DNA from 2 places in the Flavobacterium album genome. Region 2 is predicted to be linked to the other one. Evidence: riboswitches for the same ligand, from Rfam matches in the RefSeq annotation. Region 2 holds a riboswitch; the other holds the start of a gene.

The links. Region 2 has a riboswitch for S-adenosylmethionine ahead of HYN59_RS11470 (trans-sulfuration enzyme family protein). Riboswitches for the same ligand answer to the same signal wherever they lie in the genome.
Region 1: it holds a riboswitch for S-adenosylmethionine, as region 2 does, so the genes downstream of both, HYN59_RS07635 (homocysteine S-methyltransferase family protein) here and HYN59_RS11470 (trans-sulfuration enzyme family protein) in region 2, are expected to answer to the same signal.

What each region holds. Positions count from the first base shown of each region.
Region 1 is NZ_CP029186.1:1,729,160-1,741,047, forward strand. It holds gene HYN59_RS07610 (carboxypeptidase regulatory-like domain-containing protein) at 1-2,509, shown strand, start outside; gene metK (methionine adenosyltransferase) at 2,588-3,838, opposite strand; gene HYN59_RS07620 (OsmC family protein) at 4,535-4,981, shown strand; gene HYN59_RS07625 (hypothetical protein) at 5,460-5,981, shown strand; gene HYN59_RS07630 (hypothetical protein) at 6,246-7,100, opposite strand; SAM riboswitch class I at 7,206-7,312, shown strand; gene HYN59_RS07635 (homocysteine S-methyltransferase family protein) at 7,465-8,454, shown strand; gene metH (methionine synthase) at 8,454-11,201, shown strand; gene metF (methylenetetrahydrofolate reductase [NAD(P)H]) at 11,273-11,888, shown strand, end outside.
Region 2 is NZ_CP029186.1:2,560,773-2,572,660, forward strand. It holds gene HYN59_RS11450 (M56 family metallopeptidase) at 1-1,976, opposite strand, end outside; gene HYN59_RS11455 (BlaI/MecI/CopY family transcriptional regulator) at 1,978-2,337, opposite strand; gene HYN59_RS11460 (MDR family MFS transporter) at 2,600-3,817, opposite strand; gene HYN59_RS11465 (homoserine dehydrogenase) at 4,188-5,420, opposite strand; gene HYN59_RS11470 (trans-sulfuration enzyme family protein) at 5,618-6,796, opposite strand; SAM riboswitch class I at 6,946-7,057, opposite strand; gene HYN59_RS18075 (hypothetical protein) at 7,135-7,278, opposite strand; gene HYN59_RS11480 (DUF6787 family protein) at 7,423-7,728, opposite strand; gene HYN59_RS11485 (DUF6146 family protein) at 7,759-8,205, opposite strand; gene HYN59_RS11490 (hypothetical protein) at 8,292-8,579, opposite strand; gene HYN59_RS11495 (hypothetical protein) at 8,629-8,823, opposite strand; gene HYN59_RS11500 (hypothetical protein) at 8,836-9,102, opposite strand; gene HYN59_RS18080 (hypothetical protein) at 9,462-9,602, opposite strand; gene crcB (fluoride efflux transporter CrcB) at 9,765-10,142, opposite strand; gene HYN59_RS11510 (GNAT family N-acetyltransferase) at 10,306-10,854, opposite strand; gene HYN59_RS11515 (VOC family protein) at 10,851-11,219, opposite strand; gene HYN59_RS11520 (HAD family hydrolase) at 11,518-11,888, shown strand, end outside.

The DNA of each region.
Region 1 (11,888 bases), 830 kb from region 2:
ACCCTATGAGGAAACGATTACCACAGGAAAGGAGAATATGGTAAAGCTTATTGTGCTGAAGCAGGGGATCAACATGGCCGAGCTGGAGATAGTGCATGAAATGCCGGTAACGATAAAGGGTGATACGATAGTTTATAATTCCGATTCGTTTACCAACGGCACTGAGCGTAAGTTGGAAGATGTGCTTAAAAAGCTTCCGGGTGTTGAGGTTGATGCCGACGGCGGCATCAAGGTAGAAGGCAAAAGCGTATCGAAGCTTATGGTGGAAGGCAAGGATTTCTTTGATGGCGATACCAAACTTGGCGTAAAGAACATCCCCGCCGACGCCGTGAGCAAGGTGGAGGTACTGCGAAATTACAACGAGGTAAACCAGTTGAAGGGCGTGACCAATAACGAGGATAACATTGCCATGAACATCAAACTGAAGGACGGCAAGAAGAACTTCTGGTTTGGCGACATGACGGCTGGTGCCAGTATTGGGGAAGGTGAACGATATCTTGTCAATCCCAAGATATTTTATTACAGCCCCAAATACAGCCTCAACCTTATCGGCAATTTCAACAATACAGGAGAGCTGCCGCTTACCATGCAGGATTACTTTAAGTTCAGCGGCGGGTTCCGTAACCTGATGCGGAAAAGCGGTACATCGTTTAATATCGGGTCGAACGACCTGGGCCTTTCGCTGATGCGGAACAACAGGGCAAAGCAGATCGAAACTAAATTCGGGGCAGGAAATTTCAGCTATAATGTTACTCCAAAATGGTCACTCAGCGGATTTGCCATCATCAATTCCAACAAGACACAGATGGAGACCGTGAGCCGCAGTGTATTGCTGGATCCTGTGACGGGCGACCCGCAGACTATACAAAAAAGTGAGCAGACATCAGAACAAAAAAGCCAGTTCGCCCTTTTAAAACTGAGCTCCAGCTACAAGCCGAGCGCCAACCTGCAATTTGATTATGATGCCTTCATGAAAACGTCTGACCAGCAGGAGATGTCGGCGCAGCTTTCGGAGGTTTTTCCGGAAACATCGCAAAGCCAGGATATTTATTCCAACCAAAAGCAAAAGCCATTCTCGTTCAACCAAAACGTAAACCTGTATTATACGCTTAACGATAAGAATGTATTTGCCTTCGAAGCACAGCACCTGTACCAGGATGAGGACCCGCTTTATAATGTCAACCTTGCTAACAACCCTTTCCCTGCCGGGCCTTCGGCTGACCCAGCATTATCATTAGGCCTGCAGCCTGCCACACGCTACGACATTTCGCAGGAGCGTTTTATTCGCACCAATAAGGTTGATGCCAAGATGGATTATTACTACATGGTAACACCAAAAAGCAACATTAACTTTACGCTGGGCAATACCTATTCGTTCCAGAATTTCAACTCTGCTATTTTCCAGACAATGGATGACGGCTCAGAGAACAGCCTGAACGACAACACGAAAAACAATGTGGATTATGTTTTCAACGACCTCTTTCTCGGGGCACATTTTCGTTGGATTACCGGCAGCTTTGAGTTCAATCCGGGGGTAACGCTGCACCAGTATAATGTATATAACCAGCAGCTGGGCAGTAAGGTAGAGAATAACTTTACAAGGCTGCTGCCGGACGTTTTCGCGCAATACAACATCAGGAAATCGGAGCGCCTTACCTACAATTACAATATGACCACCAGCTTTACCGATGTGGCCGATTTTGCCCGCGGGCTGGTGCTAAACAGCTATAAATCGTTATTCCAGGGGAACCGCTACCTGCAAAACGGCCTGTACCAAAACCACTCGCTCAACTACTTTAAGTACAATATGTTCAATTTTACACAGCTTTATGGGACAGTTAATTACAGCTACCAGATGGATGCGATAAAGAACCTCTCGGCATTCAGCGGTATCAACCAGGTGGGTACGATGGAGAATTCGCCCTATGCCGACCAGGCATTTTCGGCCTATGCCGGCTACAACAGGAGCTTTGCCCGTTTTTATAAAGTGTCCACAAGCGCGTCGGTAAACTGGAGCAAGTTCAACAACTTCAGGTTTAACCCCGGTACAGGCGACGGATCGGTAAGCATAGCCAACTCACTAAGGCAGGTAAACGAGCAGTTCACGCAAAGCTATACCGGCAGCTTTGCTACCAATTATAAAACGCTGCCGAATATAGAGGTAGGCTACTCCCTTAGCGTGAACGATTACAGCAGCAACAAGTTTTATAACCACAAGCCGTTTGCCAACATCAGCTATTACTTTTGGGATGCCTTTACCGTAAGGGCCGATTATGAGTATAACCACTATTTCAACAGCGATAAGACCAGCGATAACGAGTATGACTTCCTTAATGCCGACATTATGTACCGCAAAAAAAACAGTAAATGGGAATTTAAAGTGGGCGGTACCAACCTCCTCAATACCAGGTCGCTTAATGATGACAGCTTTAACCAGTTCTCGACCTTTACCTCCCGCTACAGGGTACAGCCAAGATATTTGTTATTGACGGTGAAGTATGATTTGTAAAGGAGTTACTATAAATTTTATTATAAAAAACGGGGTGCCATCTGACACCCCGTTTTTCTTTATAATATGCATGCTTGATTATATCCCGAAAGCAGCTTTCACTTTATCCACATAATCCAGTTTTTCCCATGTGAAAAGTTCTACAGTTACTTCTTTCGTTTCACCATTTGGCGATTTGAAGGTTTTGGTTACGGTTTCCGGGTTGCGGCCCATGTGCCCGTAAGCAGCTGTTTCGCTGTAGATAGGGTTTCTTAGCTTCAGGCGTTGCTCGATAAAGTAAGGGCGCATGTCGAATAGTTCCTCTACTTTGGCAGCGATCTCGCCATCGGTAAGGTTTAGCTTAGAAGTGCCGTAGGTATTGATATAGATACCCATTGGCTTGGCTACCCCGATAGCGTAGGATACCTGTACCAGTATCTCTTCGGCTACACCTGCGGCTACAAGGTTTTTGGCAATGTGGCGTGTGGCATAGGCAGCGCTGCGGTCTACCTTACTTGGGTCTTTGCCCGAGAAAGCGCCACCACCGTGGGCTCCTTTACCACCGTAAGTATCTACAATGATCTTCCTTCCGGTAAGGCCGGTATCCCCGTGAGGACCGCCAATTACGAACTTGCCGGTAGGGTTGATGTGGTACTCTATATTGTCATTGAAAAGGTGGGCGTACTGCGGATATTTGGCAACGATCCTCGGTACAAGTATTTCAATAATGTCTTTTTTGATTTTGGCAAGCATAGCCTGCTCTTCGTCGAAATCATCATGCTGTGTAGAGATTACAATCGCATCAATACGCACCGGCTTATTATTGTCGTCATACTCCAGCGTTACCTGGCTTTTGGCATCCGGGCGAAGGTATTTGATCTCGTTGTTCTCGCGGCGAAGCTCTGCAAGTTCACGAAGAAGATTGTGCGACAGGTTCAGCGCCAGCGGCATATAGTCGGCAGTTTCGTTGGTAGCATAGCCAAACATCATGCCCTGGTCTCCCGCGCCCTGGTCTTCTTTGTTCTGGCGGTCAACACCCTGGTTGATGTCCTGCGACTGCTCATGGATGGCCGAAAGCACACCGCACGAGTTGGCTTCAAACATATATTCGCTCTTAGTGTACCCTATTTTACGGATGACTTCGCGCGCTATCTGCTGTACGTCGAGGTATATTTTAGATTTTACCTCGCCTGCAAGTATTACCTGCCCGGTAGTTACAAGGGTTTCACACGCCACTTTAGACTCCGGGTCAAAAGCCAGGAAGTTATCAATTAATGCATCCGAGATCTGGTCAGCAACTTTGTCAGGATGCCCTTCGCTCACTGACTCTGACGTAAATAAATATGCCATATAGTTATTAAGTGTTTAGCGGAGAAAAGATTGCGGGAAACTAAAGGGGAGCGGGTCCTGCTTTAGCATTTTTTTAATGAGGTCGCAATCAGTACAAATTTTTCCTCCGGGATTAAATCAGTGACAAAAGTATAAAACCCGATTGGAATAAAAAAAGTACAGCGCGTAAATAATTAAAGTTTGGCGCTGCTAATATAATGTCGCTGTAAAAAAGGATAGCCAGGCTGTAGCATCTGCATCACTTAGGGTTGATTTTACGCAATCGTTTTCTGTTAAAATTAAAAATTATGCTTGCATATATAAAAAATAGTGACGAAGTTTGTTTCAGTTAAAAACACAAAAAATGAAATCTTTTATCTGTCAATACCGTCACTCGATGTGGAATTTTTCCGCGGGGGCCGTTATTGCATGATTTTGAGATAATCAATATAAAATCAATACAAAGCCCCTGCAACAACAAGCAGGGGCTTTTTTATTAAGTATAAAGAATTAAAAAATGAAATCCGTTATCCGTACATCGTCACATAACCAGCACATCTGTTTTTCATGGATGTACTGTATGCGCACGCTGTTGCCAGAGGGAACGACTTAATCTTTAGTTTTATTTAAATTCAGATAAGGTCCTTTGGCAACAGCTCCAAAGGGCCTTTTTTGTTTCAGCATAATTCAGTCATTAATCATAAAAAAATCGCAATCATGAAAAATCAAATTAACGTACTTGGCTACACCGGCAACAACAGCCAGTTTGTCGTAAAGACGCTCAATGCCAACCTGAGATTCAACCAGAATGAAAAATATCCCGAGCTCGAAGGGCCGAATCCGTATGAATATATCCTTGCGGGCTTTGCCGGATGCATTAATGCGCTGGGACAGGAAGTAGCGGCAGAGCAGGGGATAGCCCTTCGCTCATTGCAGATCGAGATAACCGGCAGCATGGAAACTCACGAGGCAGGCACACGCAAGCCAAGGCCGGGTTTTAAAAATATAGAGATTACGCTCAAGCCCGCCGCAACCGCTCCGCTCGAAGCGCTGCAGGCCTGGATGAAGGAAGTGCAGTTCCGCAGCCCTGTTTATGATACGCTGGTGAACAACACGCCCGTAAACCTCTCGCTTTACAAGGAGTACACGTATAATTATAATTAAGGTAACTAACCCGGAAACACATGCGGGCTCTTCGGATGAAGCGGGTGTTTTATTATACCACTTTAAGATAGAATTTCCTGTAAAAGAAAATGATTATTTTTTTCTTTATTCGAAAAAGAAAAATTAAGCATAGTTGGGCTACGGTTCATTTTTATTTTGAAGAAGAAGGGAAAAAAGTACATTTTATTGCAGGGAATTCTACTTTAAAATGGTATAAGATATGGTTTGTTTGTTTTGTTTGTTTGTGAAGAGCTGCCTTTGGGTCGGCCAGAGGCAGCTTCTTTTTTTAATTTTTTAACCACATAGGCACAATAGTTTTTCCAGTGCCAAAGAAGACATAATAACGCATAGTTGAAGCAAGGCTTCAATCCTATGTTTTACTTTTCAGGTTTTACCAAGATCGGCTGGACGCACAATAGCTATGTGTCTATGTGGTTAAATCATTTATTTAAATTAATTTGTAAAAGGCTAAAATATCATGGCTAAAAGAATAAATATAGTGTTGTTCGGTATCGGGAATACAGGCAGTGCGCTGATTAATAAAGTAATTAAAGGCAGGAAAAACCTGGTACTGGAACACGGCCTGGACCTAAGGTTCCCAGTGATTACCAATTCAACGGTAGCCTTTTTCGAAAAGGAAGGCGCCAACTACTCGTGGGAAGCCAACTTCATACAGTTCGCCATACCGTTTAAGCTGGAAGATGTGCTGTATTACCTGATGGATAATAATATTGAGAACATCATTGCTGTGGATGCTACTGCGAGCGCTGCCCTTGCTTTAGAATATCATGACCTTATAAAAAGCGGCTTCAGTATTGTCACTGTAAATGAAAGCCTGAACGACCTGCCTGCCGATGTTGGGAAACGATTGGAGCTCCTCGCCGAAAGCAGGGGGCTGGAATTCCGGCAGGTTGCAAATATCAAAGGAAAAGACGCGGCCGCCGATGCCCTGTTTGATGCTATACTGGATGTGGCCGAAAAGCGCAGGAAAGTGGCTTAAAATATAAAGTTTGTTTGGTTTTTGTTGTGCTAAAACCCTGTCACCATCAGGCAGGGTTTTTTATCCACGAATTGGCCTTAACGCTTATATAGTTTACTCTATGCAAAATGCTACATAAATTTGGAATGCTAAAATAGGAGACGTTGCTGTGCAATGTCTATATCAGATAAAATAAATGTGTTTTTTGGTTTGGTTTTATTGTTGCTAAAACCCTGTCAGGATCCTGACAGGGTTTGCTTTTTTATTTCCGGGGTGTGTTAAAAATTATCGGGTCTTTATCTTTTTCTTAGCCGCTACAACATCAAAGATAGTATCATCCCAACCCTCGTAATTTAGATAGTAGCCGTCTTTTTCCTTCACCACGCGCGATGCGTCATTTTCCACTTCGTCGTATACTTTTGCCTCACAAAGCAGGCTCCATTTTTTGCCGTTATAGCTATATACCAAAACATCATACCGGGTGCCTGTCCAGTCATAAACCGCCATAATGATCTCGTCCCTGCCGTCATTATTCAGGTCGGGCAGCGGCTCTATACCCAGATTGTAACAACGCCCTATTGTTATGTTGGGAACCCCTTTGCCAAACTTTACGGTCACGGTGCAATCCGTACGCCCGCAATCATTGGTAACGGAATCATTGGCGGTCACCACCTTTTCGTATTCCGCAATGGCCGCGTTTGGTTTTTTATCACCGTCAATGTCGCTTATTTCGTAGGTATCCCGAAACTTCCGCAGGGTCTCGCCTTTTTCCAGGAACGTAAAAGCCGGGTCGATCCAGACGGTATATTCCCTGTTTTCCGGATTATCTATAATGGCTTCCAGCTTATGGTATTTATAGGCGCCATCGCACCTGTTGGCATTGTTTACCATTATAAAGACCGTATCCCTTTTTATTTCTGCCAATGCCGAGTAAGCACCGCAGTCCGGGATATTGAAGTAGGCCGTGGCAACGGTCTTTTTGTCGTCCCTTTTTACCGAAACGCTTTCGTTCATGGCAGCCCTTTTTATGGCATTGGTTATGGATGCATCGGGAAGCGGGGAGAAGGTTGCGGAGATATTTTGCGCATTCACCAGGCATAGCGGAAGAATTAGCAATAAAAGCCCGTAAAAAATTTTCATTTAGAATTGATTTGGTTGCTAATATAATGATTTGTCAAACTGACACTCATATTTGCATTTTAAAAATCTATTCCCTTACTTTGTCCTGTTCTTTTACACACTGAACCGTTATCACGAAAGGCAGAGGGAATAGACCCGTTGAAGCCTTAGCAACCCTTTATCTTTAAAGAAGGTGCTAAATTCTACCAAACCCACGTGCGGATAGATAACACACGAAATACTTCCACGGTATTTCCCACTCCAATCTTGATGACATAATAGTAATTTACGCGCGACACGCAGGAGCGAGTCCTGTTTGCGCTACAGGTTTTTCAGTCCCGGAGGCAACTTTGAACTTTAAACCTTAAACTTTGAACTAAGAATTATGTCAAAAATAGAAGAAGCAATAAAAAACCGAATTCTCGTACTCGACGGCGCTATGGGTACCATGCTGCAACGCCATAATTTCTCGGAAGAAGATTTTCGCGGGGAGCGCTTTAAGGATTTCCCGCATCCGCTAAAGGGCAACAATGACCTGCTGTCCCTTACCCAGCCTGAAGCAGTGAAAGATGTACACCGCCAGTACTTTGCCGCCGGTGCCGATATTGTGGAGACTAACACTTTTTCAGGAACCACCATTGGCATGGCCGATTACCACATGGAACATTTAGTATATGAACTCAATTATGAGTCAGCCAAAATAGCCCGTGAGGCAGCCAATGAATTTACCGACAGGCCACGCTTTGTGGCCGGCTCTATAGGGCCGACCAACCGTACCGCCAGCATGAGTCCTGATGTGAACGACCCCGGCTTTCGCGCCGTGACATTTGACGACCTGCTCATTGCCTACAAAGAACAGGTAAAAGCCCTGATAGATGGCGGGGTAGATGTGCTTTTGGTGGAAACCATATTTGATACGCTGAATGCCAAAGCCGCCCTTTTCGCCATTGAGGAAGTGAAGGACGAACTGGGCATCAACATGCCCGTGATGGTGAGCGGCACGATTACCGATGCTTCGGGACGCACGCTTTCAGGGCAAACCGTTGAGGCTTTTCTTATTTCGATATCGCACCTGCCGTTATTAAGCGTAGGCTTCAACTGTGCCCTTGGTGCCGACCAGCTTAAGCCGTACCTGAAACGCCTGGCGCATAACACTTCGTTCAGCATATCGGCACACCCAAATGCGGGACTGCCCAACGCCTTTGGCGAATACGACCAGACCCCCGCGGAAATGCAGCAGCTGATAAAAGAATATTTAGATGATAATTTAATAAATATAATAGGAGGCTGTTGCGGGACAACGCCGGAGCACATTCGTTTAATCGCAGATGTGTCAAAAAATTATAAACCAAGAAAAGCGGAGGTTGAATTATAATGACAGATAAGAATAGATATTTGAGACTATCGGGGCTTGAGCCGCTGATTGTAACGGCGGAAAGTAACTTTATTAACGTTGGCGAACGTACCAATGTTACCGGTTCCCGTAAGTTCCTGCGCCTTATAAAAGAAGAAAAATACGAGGAAGCGCTGGATGTTGCCCGTGCGCAGGTAGAAGGCGGCGCACAGATCATCGACATCAACATGGACGAAGGGATGCTCGACGGTGTATATGCTATGACAAAGTTCCTTAACCTTATTGCAGCCGAACCGGATATTGCCCGTGTGCCCGTGATGATCGACAGCTCCAAGTGGGAGATCATTGAGGCGGGGCTTAAGGTAACGCAGGGTAAGAGTGTAGTGAATTCCATCAGCCTGAAAGAAGGCGAGGCTGCGTTCATCGATCATGCCAAAAAAGTAAAACGTTACGGGGCGGCAGTTATCGTAATGGCTTTCGACGAAGAAGGCCAGGCGGACACCTACCAAAGGCGCATCGATATCTGTAAACGTTCCTATGATATATTAGTGGACAAAGTAGGCTTCCCACCTGAAGATATTATTTTCGACCCCAACATATTCCCCGTGGCGACCGGGATGGAAGAGCACCGCACCAATGCGCTCGACTTTTTCCTGGCCACCAAATGGATACGCACCAACCTGCCCTATGCCCACGTGAGCGGTGGTGTGAGCAATGTATCGTTCTCCTTCCGCGGGAATGATAAAGTGCGCGAGGCCATGCATTCGGCTTTCCTGTACCACGCTATACAGCACGGCATGGATATGGGTATCGTAAACCCCGAAATGCTCGAGGTGTACGACGAGATTGACAAAGAACTACTGGAACACGTAGAAGACGTACTCCTCGACCGCCGCGATGATGCTACCGAACGCCTTCTGGCTTTCGCCGAAAATGTAAAAGGCTCCAACTCCCCTCTCCTTGGGAGAGGGGGCGGGGGTGAGGCCGAATGGCGCTCGCTTACGGTACAGGAACGTATCACCCATGCCCTGGTAAAAGGTATTGACGAGTTCATAGAAACAGATGTCGAGGAAGCGCGTCAACTCGCATCCAAACCCATTGAAGTTATCGAGATAAACCTGATGGCAGGCATGAATGTGGTAGGCGACCTTTTCGGTAGTGGCAAGATGTTCCTGCCGCAGGTGGTGAAATCGGCACGGGTAATGAAAAAAGCGGTAGCGTATCTTTTACCGTTCATTGAAAAGGGAAAAGGCGGGAAAAGTTCTTCTGCGGGAAAAGTGCTAATGGCAACCGTAAAAGGCGACGTCCACGACATCGGTAAAAATATCGTTGCAGTTGTTTTGGGCTGCAACAATTTCGAGATCATCGATCTTGGCGTAATGGTGCCACCGGAAAAAATAATTGAAACGGCAGTCCGTGAACAGGTGGATATCATTGGCCTTAGCGGATTGATAACACCATCGCTTGACGAAATGGTGTATCTCGCCAAAGAAATGGACAAGCTCAATATCAGCATCCCAATCATGATAGGGGGGGCGACCACTTCGCGTGCCCATACTGCCGTGAAGATCGCTCCGCAATACCGTGAAACAGTGGTGCATGTAAATGACGCTTCCCGTGCAGTTACCGTAGCGGGCAACCTTTTGAACACAAACACAAAACTGGATTACTCGAGATCGCTTCGCGAAGAATACGACAAGCTGCGCGAAGGTTACCTGAACCGCTCACGCGACAAGGATTTCCTTACGATTGAAGAAGCACGGAAAAACAAGCTGCAACTGGAGTTCGATCCGGTGAAGCCTAACTTTATTGGCATACAAACCATTTATCCAAAGCTAGAAGAGCTCGTGCCTTACATCGACTGGACTCCTTTTTTCCAGACGTGGGACCTGCATGGCAAGTACCCCGCTATATTAACCGATGGTGTTGTAGGCGAACAGGCTCAGATACTTTTTGAGGATGCGCAAAAGATGCTGAAGCAGATCGTGGAGGAGAATTGGTTTGATGCCAAAGGAATCTATGGAATATTCCCGGCAAATAATGTGAATGATGATGATATTGAGGTAGCCCCCCCCGCCCCCGAAGGGGGAGCTTCCCACTCAGCCACAATAGTAGTTAACGAGTTTACGTCAGGAGCTCCCCTTTCGGGGGCGGGGGGGGCTGTTTTCCTGACCTTACGCCAGCAATCCAAAAAAACCGCAGGCGCACCAAACATTGCCTTAGCCGACTTTGTTGCGCCAAAAGGTTCCGGCAAGCAGGATTATATAGGTGCCTTTGCAGTGACTACCGGTTTTGGCGTGGATGAAAAAGCCGCTGAGTTTGAAAAAAGCCACGACGATTATAATTCCATTATGGCAAAAGCGTTGGGCGACCGTTTGGCTGAGGCTTTCGCTGAATATTTGCATGAAAAAATCCGTAAAGAAATATGGGGATATGCCTCGGACGAAAATCTTTCAAATGATCATCTGATAAAAGAAGACTACCAGGGCATCCGTCCGGCGCCGGGCTATCCCGCCTGCCCTGACCATTTGGAGAAAAATACTATTTGGCAGCTGCTGGATGTAGAGAACCAAATCGGCGTAAAGCTTACCGAAAGCCTTGCCATGTGGCCTGCCGCTTCGGTGTCGGGATATTATTTTGCCCATCCGCAAAGCAAATATTTCGGCCTCGGCAAAATAAAAGAAGACCAGGTAGCCGACTATGCCAAACGAAGAAACATAAGCACAGAAGAAGCCACAAAATGGCTCAATCCTAATATAGCAGATTAGTTGCCGGTTGTCGGTTGTCAGATACAGCCCGTACCGACAACTAACAACCGTCAACCAACAATCAAAGAAAAATGAAAGTAACAGAACATATAGAGAACGCCAAAGGCAAACCGCTTTTTTCCTTTGAAATACTGCCGCCGCTAAAGGGGCAGAACATCCAGTCGATATTCGACAGTATAGACCCGCTCATGGAATTTAAGCCGCCCTTTATTGACGTGACGTATCACCGCGAGGAATACGAATATAAGGAGCTGCCCAACGGCTTGTTGGAAAAGCGTGTCGTGAAAAAACGCCCCGGCACGGTGGGTATATGCTCGGCCATCCAGAACAAGTACCAGCTGGATGCTATTCCGCATATCCTGTGCGGTGGGTTTACCAAAGAGGACACCGAGAACTTCCTGATAGACCTCGATTTCCTGGGCATTCAGAACGTTGTAGCGCTAAGGGGGGATGCTGTAAAGAGAGAGATCTACTTTAAGCCCGAAAAGGAAGGGAACCACTACGCCACCGAATTGGTAACGCAAATCGAAAACCTGAATAAAGGGATTTACCTTGACGACCACCTGCAAAACACGTCGGCAACCAACTTCTGCATTGGCGTTGCGGGCTATCCCGAAAAGCATATGGAAGCCCCAAGCCTGGACAGTGATATTTATTTCTTAAAGCAAAAAATAAAGAACGGAGCAT
Region 2 (11,888 bases):
GCTTTATCCATTTCCTTGCGGGACTCTTCCATTTCTTTGCGGGACTCTTCTATTTCTTTTTTAGCTTTTTCTATCTCTTTTTTAGCTTCCCTCATTTCATCATCAGACGCTTCTTTATCTTTTAGCCTTTTCTGGAGTTTTGGCTGAAGTTCCTTTAACTCTATCCTGGCTTTTTTCATTTCTTCCTGTATTTGCTTCCTTTCCTCTTCAGACAGATCGCCCCATACCTGCACATTATCGCCATCTTTCATTATTCCCATAAAATCCTGAATGTTTGGGAAATCCTCAATCCTGATGTCAAAATCCATCGGCATGTCAAATTGCATGTCGGGCATCTTATGGAAGTCAAAAACTTCAGGGCCTATGTTGAAAGCCATGTTGTTTGAGCCTTTAGTTGTGATCTCTACCGCGCCTTCTTTAGCTTCTTTGCCGTATTTCTTTTTAGCCTCTTTGCCTTTAAGAATGTTCATCTCTGCAATTTCCTGCCCAAGCGGAAGCTTAATGGCAGTCTGGCCTTTTTTCTGCTTTACGCCGTTGATCACGATAAGCATATCGGTGTCGCCAATTTTCATGCTGTTAACCGACCAGTTTCCTTCAGGCGCAGCAGGAGGGAACGGCGCATCCGGCACACGGCCCATAGCAAACGACCTGATGATCCTGTTGCTTTGCACATTTGAGGAATCCCCTGTCATGTCTTTTGCAAATTCTTTAAAGTTGTCATCGGCAGCTATGCGGAAAGCGCGTGACTTTATAAAGTTATCATTCTCACCCGTACCGAAAGTGATTGAATTACGTCCGGAAGCGGTTTGCTCCACTTCTATGGTAAAAGGGCTTATAGGGTCATTTCCCATAACTTCATATACCTGCGACTGCCCTTTGTCCTTTACGGTTACTTTAATGGCCGTGATCTCGCTGTTCAGGTTGCGGGTTACGTTTTCATATTTTACATCGGCATCAAATTCGTCCTTAAGCATTTGCTTGCTTTCTTCCAGCTCACTGTCCTTCGTGTCTTTATTTATTTCAACGGCCAGCTTCACATTTGCTGTTGTTACTTTTGTTGGTGCCTGCTGTTTTGTCTGCGCCACGACTTTTACCTGGAACAGGAACATGAATGCTGCCAGGAGCGGAAGTATTGTGGTATACTTCCAGGAATTCCATTTTTTTGATTGTTGCTTGTTTAACATAACGATTCGCTTTTTGATTAATGATTGATAAAAATGATTGGTGATTGCTATACAGTCCGGCTGGACGGTTATTTTTAATAATGTCTTTTGATACGCCTGCTTGTCGGCCAGCAGCCTTGTAGCTTCGGCATCGGCAATGAATTCCAGGTTTTGCGAAATTGATTTTTTATACATCCATACAAAAGGGTTGAACCAGAACATTACACAAAACAGCTGGCTTATAATCATATCCAGCGAATGTTTCTGGCTGCTGTGCACTTTTTCATGTGCAATGATGCTCTCCAGCTCTTCCGGCCTTAAAATTGCCGAATTGTATACGATATAATGAAAGAACGAGAATGGCGACACTACCTTATCCGAATCGATAAGCCTGAATTTTCCATCCTTAATAATAATATTGCGGGTAAGCACTTTTCGTATCGAAAGGAAGTCGAGCACAAAGCGTACGAAAAATAGCAGTACTCCTGCAAAATACATCCCGCCGATTATATCAAACCAGTTGATATTGATGGTCTCCTCCGGCGGCGGCAGTTTTTCCAGATGCTGCTTGTATTGTATCAGCTGGTTAATGTCTATCGTCCGTACAGGCATTTGTGCGAGCGGCACAGGCTCTACCCAAATTGTTTTGGTATAAACGATAAAGGGGAGTGCTACCGCGGTGAACAGGCCCGCAAGCAGGAACCACCTGTTGGAGTTGAAAAAGGTCTCTTTCTTTAACAAGGCATTGTAGGCAAGGAAGAATACAGCGATTATCCCACAGGCCTTAACCATATAGATAATGAAATTTTCCATATCACTTTTTGTTTTCGATCATATCCAGTATTTCACGGAGCTCTTCGGCGCTAATCTTTTCTTCCTTCGCAAAAAAGGAAATCATACTTTTATAAGAGTTATTGAAATAGCTCTCAATAGCATTGCTCATAAACCCTTTGCGGTAATCTTCTTTGGTCACTACAGGGTAGTACTGATGGGTATTGCCATACGCATTGTGGTCTACATAATTCTTTTCTTCCAGGTTACGGATAATGGTAGACAGCGTGTTGTAGTGGGGTTTGTCGTCCTTTATCTCTTCCAGCACATCTTTTACGAAAGCCTTTTCCAGCTTCCATAATATGTGCATGATCTCTTCTTCTTTGTTTGTCAGTTTTTGCATGGTTTCCTAATTGTATAATCCAAAAGTAAAACTATTTTTTTAGTTACGCAACTATATTTATAGTTAAATAACTGGAAGAGTAGTTTTTTATTGTATGTCGGGAAAAAAAATTAAGTAACTGTTTAAATTTACTTATGTTCGATACTTACGTACGAACGGTTGTCACTTCGAGCGCAGTCGAGAAGCAAAAACAACGAAAATCCCGCATTTCGACTGCGCTCAATATGACATTTTCGTTGTTTTTTCAAAATTTAGACAGTTACTAAGTATCCGCTTTTAAGATAAGCCGTTGCAATACGATGCAGCAGGCAAAAGAAAACAGCCCAAACAGTCCCATAAACAGCCAGTTAGCAGCGTATCCATAAGTCGCAATTATACCCATCCCCAGTTTTGCGCTAACAATATGGGCCAGGCTGAACATCATAGTGTACCAGCCCATGTACAAGCCTTCCTGTCCTTTCGGCGCACGGCCAAAAGCAAAGGAGTTGGAGAACGGGAAGTTGAACATTTCGCCAAATGTGATCAGGATAATGCTTATGATCAGTATGCCTATCCAGGCATCAAAAAGAAGTACAAGGTAGCTCAGGGCAACGAGTAGCGCACCCCAGCCTACAACTTTTAATTTCGGTACGTTCTTCCTTTCAAAAAAGCTTACCAATGGCATTTCCAGGGCAAAGACCATAAGGCCGTTAAAGGACATTAATAACCCTGTGTGGAATTCCGTCAGCCCGTAATGCTCTTTGTGGTAGAGTGGGAGGGTAGTAAGCAATTGGAAAAATACCATTGCTGTTGCAAAGCTGCAAAACAGGAACAGCCAGAAGAGTTTATCGTTCTTTAGCGTGCGTGATTTTTTGGTATCATCGGTAAAGGTTTCAGGAGAAGAAACCTTCTTTTTCTCTTTAACCAAAAGCCTGAAAATAAGTATTGACGTAATACAGGTAGCACCGTCTATCCAAAACAAACCCCGGTAACCTATGGTCACAATGATAAGTCCTCCCAGGGCAGGCCCGGCAGCGAACCCGAGATTTACGGCAAGCCGTACAAGGGTCATTGCCTTAGTGTGGTTTTCGGGCTTTGCATAGGTACTGATGGATACGAACATGGCAGGGCGGAACATATCGGCGATAACCATAATGCTGAACATCGCAATGCACAATCCGGGAAATGTGGTAACATACTGTATACCAAAGAACATCAGACCACTGGTAAACAGGCTGAAAATCATTATTTTGTAAAACCCTATCTTATCAGATAATTTGCCGCCAAGCCAGGAGCCTATAAGCGATCCCAGCCCGAAGAAAACCATAACGGTTCCTACCTGATCGTACGTAAAATGAAGATTCTCTTTTAGGTATTTGGAAAGGAAAGGCAGCACCATCGTACCGGCCCTGTTGATAAAGGTAATAATTGCAAGTATCCATACCTCCCTGCGGAAACCGCGGAAGTTGTTGATGTACTGGGAAATGGCCTGCCGGAACATGATTGGGATGGTTTGCTCCCAAAGATACAAATGATTTATAAGCGCTTTATAGAATGGTGATAATTCTTGCGGATATAATAAACCCTAAAGGTTTGGAAGACTTATTTTAAAGATTTTTACCACAAGGAGCACAAGGTTTTTTCACTAAGAACACAAAGCGCAAACGATAAAATGTTTACGCCGAAGGGACACAAAGCCTTGTGTGCTCGCGCCTTTGGCGGTTTCATTGTGTGCCTTGTGTAAATCTTCGTGCCCTTTGTGGTAAAAAATTGAAAACTGTCTCTACGGTTTAATGGTAATCATATATTTCGTCTTTTAAACGCCTGTTTTTCAAGATATTTGGGGTTGATAAGTAAAAACTACGCTGATATTATTCCGCTAATGCAAAAGCTTTCTCAACAGCCGCTTCTTTTTCTACATCAATAAGGATGAACGACCTGTCTCCTGTATTCCCGGCATGGATAGCGATCAGGTTTTTTAACGAAATGACACCCGTAATGTAGCCCGAATCATGATTATTATACGATTCCTCCACTTCGTCAAAATAATGTTTCAGAGCATGGGCATCTTCTTTTTTATGGCGAAGCAGCACTTTAAGTTGTGCATCATTCGTGAGTGATACATTTTCTTCCCGATAGATCTTCTTGTATTCATAACGATAATCATAGCTTAATGCGGAAATATCCGACAGCACCGCCGAAGCCGTTGGCAGCGAACCCGCACCGCGCCCCACAAAGAAATGCGTGTCTGCAAAACTGGTCTTGGTAATGATACCGTTGAACACATCATCCACATTGTACAGGCGGTCGTCAGGAGTTACAAATTTCGGGATCACGAACGCTGAAATATTCCCGGTCTCGCTTTTAAATGCCTGCGCTACGAGCTTTATTTTCAGTTTTTTTTCTCTGGCGTATTTAAGTTCCAGTTCACCTATGTTATCAATACCGATATTAAAGATGTCTTTTGGCTTAGCCACATATCCAAAGGAGTGTGCGAGCAGTATCAGCAGTTTGTATTTGGCATCGAAGCCGCCCGTGTCGAGTATGGGGTTGCTTTCTGCAAAGCCTTTTTCCTGCGCCTGCAGCAAAGCTTCGTCATAGGATAGGTTCTCACTGAAGGTCTTGGTCAGGATGTAATTGGTAGAGCCGTTAACGATCCCTTCGATAGACTCCAGCAGGTCATTGTCATAATATTCCTCCAGGTTGCGTATTATAGGCATACTGGCGCAACAGGCTGCCTCATAGAGTAATGGCACATTGTATTCTTTTTGCAATTCCAGCAGTTCGGTAAAATGCTGGGCGATCATTTTTTTGTTTGCCGAAACTACCGCCTTGCCTTTTTTCAATGCAGCCGAAACGATCTCAAAAGCGGCATCCGCATCATCAATAAGCTCCACGACCACATTGATGCTTTCGTCATTCAGGATATCATTTTTATCGAAAGTAAAATTCTCCTTCCCGATAGCCCTTTTTTTCTCTTTATCTTTCACACAAATGTTGCTGATTGTCGCTTTCAGACCAGGCGTTTTTTGCAGCACTTCATACAGTCCAAGTCCCACACAACCAAATCCGAACAACCCTATATTTAAATTTTTTCTTGACATGGTTTTAATTCTAAAATTTTATTAATGATAGATTGAATTTTTAACCACATAGGCACATAGTTTAGCGCTACGTAGTTATAGGTTTTGATAGTTGCGCATAGATTGAAGCGTAGCTTCAAAAACTATGTGTATTATATCTCGTCTAAAATTGAAACTATGAAAGCTAAGTTTCTATGTGGTTAAATTATTTTTAGAGGTTAAGCAGTTACAGATTCGACTACAGCACTTTCTGCGAATGCGAATGCAAAAGCCTGCTTCAGGTCGGCAATAAGATCGTCCGCATCTTCAAGCCCAACCGACAAACGTATTAGGCTGTCCGTCACACCTGACTGGTATCTTTTCTCTGCCGGAATTGATTTATGCGTCATTTCACAAGGCAGGCAGCATAAACTTTTTACCCCGCCAAGGCTTTCCGCCAGCTTAAACAATTTGGTAGACGAAACGATCTTAGAAGCCAGTTCCTTATCGTCGATCACCAGGTCGAAAGCAATAACGCCGCCAAAGTATTTCTGCTGTTTTTTGGCAATATCATGGTTGTGGTGGGAGGGCAGCCCCGGGAAATAAACATTTTTAATAAGCTTCTCTTTCAGCAGGAACTCCGCTATCTTTTGTGCATTCTCCGAGTGCTGCCGGATACGGAGCGTAAGCGTCTCGATTCCGCGTATCACCAGCCAGCTGTCGAACGGTCCGAGTATCGCGCCGGAAGCATTCTGTATAAATTTTATCCTGTCGCCCAGTTCCTTTGTAGCGGTTACTACCAATCCGGCGATCAGGTCGCTGTGGCCTGCCAGGTATTTTGTCGCACTGTGTATCACGATATCGGCACCGAGGTTAATCGGTTTTTGCGAAGCAGGGGAGGCAAAAGTGTTGTCTACACAAAGCAATACGTTGTTGGCTTTCGCAATCTCTGCAATGCCGGCAATGTCAGATATTTTAAGCGTTGGGTTGGTAGGCGACTCGATCCAGATCAATTTGGTTTTTGCCGTGATGGCATCGGCCACATTGGCGACATTCGTAGTGTCGACATACCGTATGCTGATACCAAATTTCTGGTAAATATGCGTAAACAGCCTGAACGCGCCGCCGTAAATATCATCTACAGCAATTACTTCATCGCCGGCTTCAAGAAGTTTTATCACGGCATCAATGGCAGCAAGGCCGCTGGCAAAGGCATAGCCGTTGGTACCGTTTTCCAGTTTGGCAATGCAGTCTTCCAGCACTTTGCGGGTGGGGTTGTTGCTGCGGGCATAATCATAGCCTTTGTGTACGCCGGGCGCTTCCTGTACAAATGTCGATGTCTGGTAAATAGGGGTAGAGATGCTGCCTGTTAACGGGTCTACCGGGATGCTGTGTAAAATTTGCGTCTGCTCTTTCATTTTTTTGTTGATTTAGATGTTAAATAATTTTTTCCGTCTTGTAAAAAAAATTCTAAACCAGTATATCGAAAGGGCATTAAAACAAAAAATGCCCTCCCGATAAGTCAGAAGAGCATATAATATTTTGTACTATTATTTACTATTTTCTAAGCTTATCTTTCCCCGCAATGCAGGGGGTTGAATGTGGCACCTTATCACGCAGCGCGTGACAGGTTGCCAAGACGTCATAGGGTCAATTCCCTCGGTCTTTCTGGATAAGAAATAATTTTTAAAGAACTTGTAGCAAAGTTAGGGGAGAAAGTTTTTAATTTCCAAATTAATTTTTGAAATTTTTAATTTTAATTTATAAGTTGTTGTTTGTCAGAGATTTGTTTTCTGTATTTGGGCGTGCTACCTCCGTAAACTACGGTGTCGGGCTGTGCGCTATATCTGCCTTCGTGCCTCGGCAGGATGCCGCTTCCATCCCTCATGCTTCCGTTCATATCCTGTTTTTTGAAATTTAATAACATCTCGACTGCGCTCGATGTGACAACGTATATCGACATGTTAAACGTAAATATTCTTGTAATTCGTTGTCAGTTCGAGCGCAGTCGAGAACCTAAAAATAGCTAAAAAGAAGAAGGGAATTATTCTTTAAACAAAAAACCAAAACCCAGCGATTTCAGCATCCTTTTTTCAAATGCCCAGAAGAATTTAAACTGCCCGGAAATGAACCCGAAAAAAACGAGCAACACCTGGTAGATAGGGAAAATAAGTATTAGGTACATCGGCCAGTAAAGCCATGGGGAAAATACGTCTCTTTTAAAACCGAACCATGCCAATATAGGTTTGGATAAATATGCAGAAGACGACCCTGTAACAGCAAAAACGATAAAGATAACCACCAGTTGGTAGTTTTTCGTTATGCCCCAGCGCTGTTTGAATTTTTCCATATTGGTTTTGCTTCCGCAAATATACCGGATTTATGGGTAGGGAACAATACCTCCCAGCTTTTGGTTGTTGGTTATTTGGAAATAAACTAAATAATTAAAAAGCAGGTAATTCACTTCATAGCCATAATCCACATTGTAGTTATAGTCGATGCGCATCTGGTACAGGTCGCCATAGCGTTGTGGTTCCATTACACGTGTATTCCATTCGGTAACCCAAAAGCGGTTCTTGTTCTGGAGGTAGGGCTGCGAATAATAACCGCGCTGCCTTGCCCTTGAAGCCAACCAGGTTGTAAACCCCGGATCGATTATGATTACTTCATACTCAAGCGAATCGTTGGCAATGCGCACGGTATCGTTTACAGCACTTGCGGCTATTTCGTTTGCATTGGCATTGGCAGGATACAGTACATTATCCTTTGTTCCGCATCCTATGGTTACCGCCAGTATGACGGCTATGATGGTAATATATATTCTCATATTCAGTAAATAAGCATAAATTTAAAACAAATAAAGGTGCCATATATCATATAGGGCACCTTTATTATCAACTTCCGGAGAAATTTTTAAGCTGTTGCAGGGTTCGATTTTCCTGCTGCAGTGTTAGTAGCTGCTGTTTCAGACGAATGGCCTGTAACTTTGTCGGCTATTTCGCCGCCTTTATGCACTACTTCATCAAATTTTTTTCTTGCGCTTTCTTTTACGGTCTGGTATTTGTCGGCAAGGTCACTTCCAAGCTCTTCCGCTTTTCCGATGATGCCGTCAAGATGTCCTTTTCTCTTAAGGATAATGCCTACTACTGCTAGGGCTGCAACTCCCGCTGCGATCCCTATGATCAATTTTTTGTTACTCATAGCTGTTCAAATTAAGATTAGTGAATTATGTTTAAATTATTAAAGTCCGTTACTTGTTTCCCGATCTTTTTTCCTGGTCGGCGTTCAGGTTCCTTCTCTCATTCTCATCCATGTTCTCAGCATGGTTCCTGCCGGTGGCGGCTTTTTCTTCATAGCCTTTGCCCATATTTTTCTGAGGGGCCGGCGAGCTCTGCTCTTCCTTATTTTCCCCGGGAATGTATCCCTTGTTGTCTGAGTGTATCATAATCAGTATAATTTAGTTGTCCAGTTCTCCTTTGTCTGGGTGGAGCAGCCTTTCCTCAGGCGTAGGATGGTTGTCCGGTACCAGCATGAAATTTTGCCTGTAGGACGTGTAGTTCACCTGCTCATAATTGTTCCTGTTCGGGTTTGTACCGGCTGAATCATTATGGTCGATACATCCTTTTTCCCTGTTTGCACAAGGCATCGTTTCAAGTGTAGTTCTCATGGCACTAATGATTACAAAATCAGGTTCCTTCCTGAATTCTTTTACTAAGTTAGCCATTGTAAAACGCTGTCTTTACTAAGGTTGTCTTAAAATTCAGGATGATGGGAATAGTTTAACGTATCATTATATTTTAATTAATGAATGGGTGCGGAGATGTTAAAAGAATTAAGGATTCAATGAGATTCATATTGCATCTCGACCTGCTTGTGTCGGCAGACGCTTCTCTCTATGTGATAACATGTTCTTGTTTATTCGTTGTCAGTGAAAGCGCAGTCGGGAGAGGTATGCTTTATAGAAATTATAGTTACACCGCAAAAAAAATCCCCCGCAGGGCGGAGGATACTATTCAGTAAGATATAGAGAAGTGCCGCACTATACCACGTGCCACACTATTCCAGTTTATAATAGCTTATCGGTTAAACAAAAAGCGGGTGGTCTTCATCTTCATAGATGTCATATTCCACACCTTCTTCAAGCTCAGCCTCGGTTACATATCCAACGAATTTTACAATGCCGAATCCGGCCAATGCTGCGAGTAAAAATTTAAGCAATTTCATGGTGTTTAATTTTAAGGGTTAATTTTGGCGATTATTTATAAAATCTCTTATTTCATAGGTTAAAATTACAAATAAGTAAATTTCACCCGCCCTTTTTTAGTAAAATTTTAGTACTTAAACACTTGTTTTGCAGTGAAAAGGGAATTTCGTGTAATGAAATTTTCAGAGTAACCTGCCCAGGTACATTCCCACCCATACAAACAGTATTCCTACAATTACGCTGGCGGCAATATAGGCGAATGCAACAAGGCTTTGGCTGCCGCCGATGAGCGATGTGTTTTCGTAGGCAAATGCAGAATAGGTAGTGTATCCGCCGCAGAATCCGGTCACGAGCAGCAGCCTGAAATTGGTGCTCATGCCGGCATGCTTTTCTATAAAAGCCATCAGGAGGCCTATGAGCAGGCAGCCCACAATATTGATAATGAAAGTCGCAAGGGGGAAAGCCTGGCTCCAGTATTTATTGACCAGGACCGTCGTGAGGTACCGCAGTATGCTGCCGGTTGCACCGCCTAATCCGACAAGTAGTATTGATTTTATCATTAGTTTTATTTTTTAACCACATAGATACATAGGTAAAATAGTATTTGACAGGAGTTGTTACTACCTAATTAGAGGCACACATAGCGAAGCGAAGCTCTGGTCTATGTGTCGATATGTAGACTATAAAATACTATCCTGCCTATGTTCCTATGTGGTTAAATTTTTATGAATTTAAATATTTCACCATTGTTAACTTATCCGCAGGATTTTCTTCCATAAAGAAATCCTTTATATGCCCACAGCTTTCAAACCCAAATTTTTCATACAGCTTTATTCCACCGGTATTGGTAGCATATACTTCCAGCCAGATGATTTTCAGTAGCGGGCTTTCAGCAGCCCAGTCCAGCAGGCTTCCCATCAAAAAGCTGCCGATCTTCCGGTTCTGCCATTCGTACGCTATCCCCATGCCGATCATCCCGGTGTGCAAAAGCTTCGTCCGTTGGTTGCCCGAAAGGTCAATGTTCCCAACCAGGTTATTGCCGTGCTCGGCTACCAGCAGCAGGCTGTTCTCTTCCGTGTGGAACCGCTTTATAAGGTCCTTTTCCATCTGTATATCATTCTTATATTCGAATTCATATAGCGGAATAGAGCGTGTACCTTTAATGTAGCTTTTTTTCAGTTCGATGAGGTTCAGCGCATCATATTCTGTAGCTTCACGGATGGTTATTTCCTTACCGTCTGATGTAAAGCGGGTTACAGGCTTTACTTTCATAAGGGCAGCTTAAATTCAGGATTGTAGATAAGTCCTATGATGTTTCCCCACAGGTCTTTTACAGAGGCCACCATGATCTCGCCGCCAACGTTCTGCGGGGCTTCATGTTTTGTCGCACCAAGGCTGATGAACCAGTCGTACTCTGCCTGAATGTCTTCCACACCCCAATACGTCACGACATTATCGCCATTAACGGCTTCATCGGGCTGGAGGCCAAGCTCATACCCGCCGATATTGAATCCGACATAAAATGGCTGGTCAAAGTACGGCTGGGTTTTAAATGCTTTAGCATACCATTCCCTGGCATTGTCAATGTTGCTTACTTTATAGCCTACCGTCCTTAACCCGAGTATTGTTGTTTTCATAGTTTAAATTTTTATTTAACCACATAGGCACATAGTTTTAAATTTTTATTCAGCATACTGGTGAATAAGGCATACTAAGCCTGAAGTTTTGCTTCAGCTATGCGGGACTATGGTCTGTGCGTTTAACCAGCATTTTTAAATTCTATGTATCTATGTGGTTGAAAATTTTACATTGCTGCTTAAATTACTTCAAAGTTAAATTATTTGGTTTTATTTGTGTTATTGCCAATTTAAATTGTTGTAAAAAGATTAAATTTTTATATTTACCCTTCATTTATATTCGAAATGTTATAAAGGGATGGAGAGGATACCGGACTTATATAAATACAAACAAATATCTTTTGACCTGTGGCTCACGCTGATAAAGTCAAATCCTGAATTTAAAAGCAAGAGGAACCTTCTGTTTAAAGACTACTTCGGTATTGGCAAACCCATTGAAGAGGTAGCGCTGGCAATACGCAAATTCGATATACTGACCAATAGCATCAACGAAAAGGCAGGAAAGAATTTTGATACGTTCGAAATTTATTACCTTATACTGGATCACTTGGGTATTGATATTGAGCTTTACACCAGCCAGCATCTTGCTGAATTCTATGTACTTGCCGAAAAGCTTTTCATGGAATACAAGCCGGTACTGCTCTATGACTATATACCTTCCTTATTCCA